2 regions of the Massilia sp. AB1 genome follow, and region 1 is predicted to be linked to the other one. Evidence: riboswitches for the same ligand, from Rfam matches in the RefSeq annotation. Region 1 holds a riboswitch; the other holds the start of a gene.
The links. A riboswitch is a leader RNA that binds a small molecule or an ion and turns the genes downstream of it on or off. The one in region 1 is predicted to bind glycine.

Region 1 (2,195 bases):
GTACGCTGCCGCTGGTGCCGTACATGGAGTTCGGCTGGTTGGCGTAGCTGCTCCAGTCGAAGATCGTGTTCCCGCACGCGTAGTTGATCCCGAAGGCCCAGTTCACGATCTGGCACTGGCTCGGGGTCTTCTTGTACAGGTTCAGGATCGCCTTGCTGGTCGCGGACCAGCACCACTGGCTGTGTTCCTGGGTGGTCAGGGGAACGTTGAGGGTGCGCCACTGCGCGAAGGCGCTCGGTGCGGCCAGGGTCAGCGCCGCGGCGGCCAGCAGGCCTGTCAGTCGTTGGTTCATTATTTGTCTCCGTATGGGTGCTTGTCGTTGGCGCCGTCTCAGCGGTGCTCGTCCAGGTTGCGCTTGACCGCCGCGCGCAGGGCTGGCAGCAGTTCGGCTTCGTCGGCCAGGGCGGCGGTCGGACGGCCGAAGGCGTCGGTGCGCTGCAGGGGCAGGGAAGCGCGCGCGGAATACAGGGGCGCGAAGCGGGTGCCGCCGGCGGTCTCGACTTCGAGCAGGTCGGAACGGGCCTGGTAGATGCGCAGCAGGCGCAGGTTGGAGCGGTCGGCATTGCCGTGCGCGGCGACCAGGGCGTCGAGGTCCCTGGACAGGACCGCGGCGCCGTAGGCGACCGTCTGGTAGCGGCCGCCGTGCTGCTCCACCGTCGCCATGCCGATCGGGCGCTCGCCCAGCAGCACCACGAAGCGCCATTGCTGGGCGTGGCGCGCCATGCTTTTCATGCTGCCGCGGCCGCGCATCAGCTGGTCCGGATCGATGGTGTAGACCGGGAAGCCGTAGCCGATGCGCGCATCCTTCAGCGCGCGCAGGTCCTGGACCTCGAGCGGAAAGCCGTCCGGGGCCGCGCCCGGGCGCTGGAGCTGGTGGTTGATGAACTGGCTGAGATCGCGCTGGGCCGCGGCGAAGGCCGCGGACTGGCCGGCCGCGGCCTGGCGCGCCGCGCCGGGATCGGCGGCCTGCGCTTGTACTGCGGGTCCCGCCAGGCCGAGACCGATGCCGAGCGCCAGGGCCGCGAGCCTTGCCCGAGCCATCCTGTATTGCCGTTGTTGAGCTTGCATTGACGACTTCTCCTTGAATGTGAAGGTGAAAAGCGGCCCGCCTGTCCGAGCGGGCGTCTGTTGCTGCTGCTGCAAAAGGACACGCATGGCGTGCCGGACAACCGGGACGAGCGCTAGGACGGCGTCGGGAAACTGCCCTGGCGATGAGGAAGGAAGGCGGTGGCGCGCTGCGCAGGCGCGCACGGCGCCGCGGCGCCGCCAGGGGCGCCGGAGTCAAGTTCGGTATGCATGAAATCCAGACACAAAAAGCGTCACAAGGGAATCCGCGCGCTCATTGCGCGTCGGCACCCCCTCTGTGCTGGACCTGAGAGATTTCGCAGGCCGAGGTAGGGCCTGCTTGCTCCTTCGGTGCGCCGGGTGACGGTCTCCCGGCGGCTCTTCAGAGTGTGAATGCGGTATCGGTCCTTTTGCCTGAGAGATTCCGGGGCGGTTGCTCCTTCGGCGCTGTCGGATAGACAGTCTCTCCCGATACCGCGGCCGGCGCCTGGGCGCCAGTCGTATAGACAGGATAGCCCAGCTATTTCAAATAACTCAACGGTTTTATCCCGCTTGTTGTTTTTGCACCAGCGTCTGCATGTCGGCTCAGCGCCCCGCGTCGCGGTCCCGGCGCTGGTCCAGCTTGTCGCTGTCGTCGTCGGTGCCGGCCCGGTTCCCCAGGCCGCCGTCCGCGGCGGCCGCATCGCTGGGATTGCCGCCGCCGGCCATGGCGACTTCGTCTTGCTGGCGGTTCTGCTGGCCCTGGCTACCCTCTGCCTTTTCGACCGTGCCTCCCGGCACGGGCCCGCCGGCGTTGCCGTGGCTGGTTTGCGGCGCGCCGGCCGGGCCGACATTGCTCTCCGGCGAAGCGCTGTTGAAGTTGGTGTAGCGCCCGGACGTGGCTTCGCGCTGTTCGTTCTGGCCGCCGACGCTGGAGTAGCCGGCGCTGTCGTCGGCCACGAAGCCGGAGCCGGAATCCGCGCTGCCGCGCAGGGCCTGGCCTCGGCGCTGGTCGTCGTCGCGGCCGCGTTTCGGGGTGGACTTATTTCTATCGTTCATCATGTTCTCCTTGGCATAGATGACGGGACAGCTTCATCTTAATCATCCGCACCTGGAGCCCAATAGGCGCACGGTACAAGGCTGCGTAGGAG
Region 2 (2,195 bases), on a different contig from region 1:
CATGAAGTTGTACAGGCACAGGCCGTCGCTGACATAGCCGCCGTTGGACTGCACCAGGACATGGGCCGTCTCGATGCCGTCCTCGGTCATGGCGGCGACCGCGTCGAAGACCCGGTGGACCATGTCACTATTGACGTCGCCAGACAGCGTGAACCAGCCTGTTTTTTCCTGTTGTGCTTTGTCTTCGCTCATAGTTTTTTCCGCCTGCAAAGTGAGTGTGATAAGTGTAGCAAAACCGGCCCGCGAGCCCGGATGCCGTGCGTCAATAGTGCGCGGCAATGCTTTTAGGAATCGAAATGCCCGCGTAACCGCCCTACCTACCAACGTCATCCCGGCGAAGGCCGGGATCCAAGTTTGCTCGCGTTCCCGCCCACGTTTTGGCTGCCGGCTGCCCAACGAACTTGGGTTCCGGCCGAGGGGGACGCCGAGTCCCGGAACGACGTTCTGAGGGTAGGGGCCGCCCCTTCCTTCCCCTGGTTTCCCCCTTAGCTGGTTGACAGCAACCGCCCTCTCGCATATCCTCCACAGTCTTGACAGGGAGAGCGCAGCACGCTGCCGCCGAAGGGGCACTACCCACAAACTCTCAGGCAAAAGGACCGGTCAAGGAGCGGCGGCGCATCGCGCGGCGGCTCAACTCTGGAGAGCGGCCGCGACACAAGCGGCCCACCGAAGGGGCAGGCGGCCAGGCCGCTATCTCTCAGGTACCAAGGACAGAGGGGAAAACAGCGCACGGCGACGTGCCCGCACCCCTATTCAACTGCCCTGAGGATTCCATGACGCTCAAAGCGACTCCGCTCAATTCCGCTCACCGTGCCCTAGGGGCCAAGATGGTCGACTTCGGCGGCTGGGACATGCCGGTCAACTACGGCTCCCAGATCGAAGAGCACAACGCGGTGCGCACCGACGCCGGCATGTTCGACGTGTCCCACATGTGCGTGGTCGACCTCAAGGGCGCCAACGTGCGCAGCTTCCTGCGCGGCCTGCTGGCCAACAACGTCGACAAGCTGCAGGTCCCGGGCAAGGCCCTCTACTCCTGCATGCTGAATCCCGAAGGCGGCGTCATCGACGACCTGATCGTCTACTTCTTCAGCGAAGACTGGTTCCGCATCGTCGTCAACGCCGGCACCGCCGACAAGGACGTGGCCTGGATGAACCAGCAGAACGCCGCCACGAATTCCGGCCTGGTCATCACCCAGCGCCGCGATAGTAGTGATGAAAATCGCGACCCGATCGCCCTGATCGCGGTCCAGGGCCCGAACGCCCGCGCCAAGGCCTGGGAAGTGCTGCCGGAGACCAAGGCCGCTTCCGAAGCGCTCAAGCCCTTCAACGTCGTAATCGTCCCGGACACCGCCTTCGGCGAAGTCATGGTGGCGCGCACCGGCTACACCGGCGAAGACGGCTTCGAAATCGGCGTCCCGGCATCCAAGGCCGAAGCCCTGTGGAACGCCTTCGCCGCCGCCGGCATCAAGCCCGCCGGCCTGGGCGCCCGCGACACCCTGCGCCTGGAAGCCGGCATGAACCTGTACGGCCAGGACATGGACGAGACCGTGAACCCGCTGGACGCCGGCCTGGGCTGGACCATCGACCTGGTCTCCGAGCGCGACTTCATCGGCAAGGCCGCCCTGCAGGCCAAGGGCCAGCAAGCCAACTTCGTCGGCCTGATCCTGCGCGAAAAAGGCGGCATCCTGCGCGCCCACCAGAAGGTCCTCAGCGCCGCCGGCAACGAAGGCGAGATCACCAGCGGCACCTTCAGCCCGAGCATGCAGCAGGCGATCGCCCTGGCGCGCGTGCCGCTGGACGTGGCGGTCGGCGACACCGTGCAAGTCGTGATCCGCGACAAGCAGCTGGCCGCTTCCGTCGTCAAGCTGCCGTTCGTGCGTAACGGCAAAGTCCTCGCCGCCTAAAAGAACAAGCAATATAATCACCGCGTCACCCATACCAGGAGCCTTTAATGAACATCCCTACCGACCTGAAATACACCGAGTCCCACGAGTGGGTCCGCCGCGAGGCTGACGGCACCCTGACCGTCGGCATCACCGAATACGCGCAGGACGCACTGGGCGACATCGTGTTCGTCGAACTGCCGCAGGTCGGCAAGGCCTTCACCGCCGGCGACGACGCCGCCGTGGTCGAGTCGGTCAAGGCCGCCAGCGACATCTACGCTCCGGTGTCGGGCACCGTCACCGCGGTGAACC

Region 2: another riboswitch for glycine. It lies ahead of gcvT (glycine cleavage system aminomethyltransferase GcvT); the one in region 1 lies ahead of J8847_RS06140 (hypothetical protein).

Annotation. Positions count from the first base shown of each region.
Region 1 is NZ_JAGKSG010000007.1:24,315-26,509, reverse strand. It holds gene J8847_RS06145 (C39 family peptidase) at 1-292, opposite strand, end outside; gene J8847_RS06140 (hypothetical protein) at 331-1,041, opposite strand; glycine riboswitch at 1,358-1,455, opposite strand; glycine riboswitch at 1,458-1,546, opposite strand; gene J8847_RS06135 (hypothetical protein) at 1,651-2,103, opposite strand.
Region 2 is NZ_JAGKSG010000011.1:1,860-4,054, forward strand. It holds gene J8847_RS08665 (ATP-dependent Clp protease proteolytic subunit) at 1-192, opposite strand, end outside; glycine riboswitch at 526-609, shown strand; glycine riboswitch at 627-724, shown strand; gene gcvT (glycine cleavage system aminomethyltransferase GcvT) at 774-1,904, shown strand; gene gcvH (glycine cleavage system protein GcvH) at 1,952-2,195, shown strand, end outside.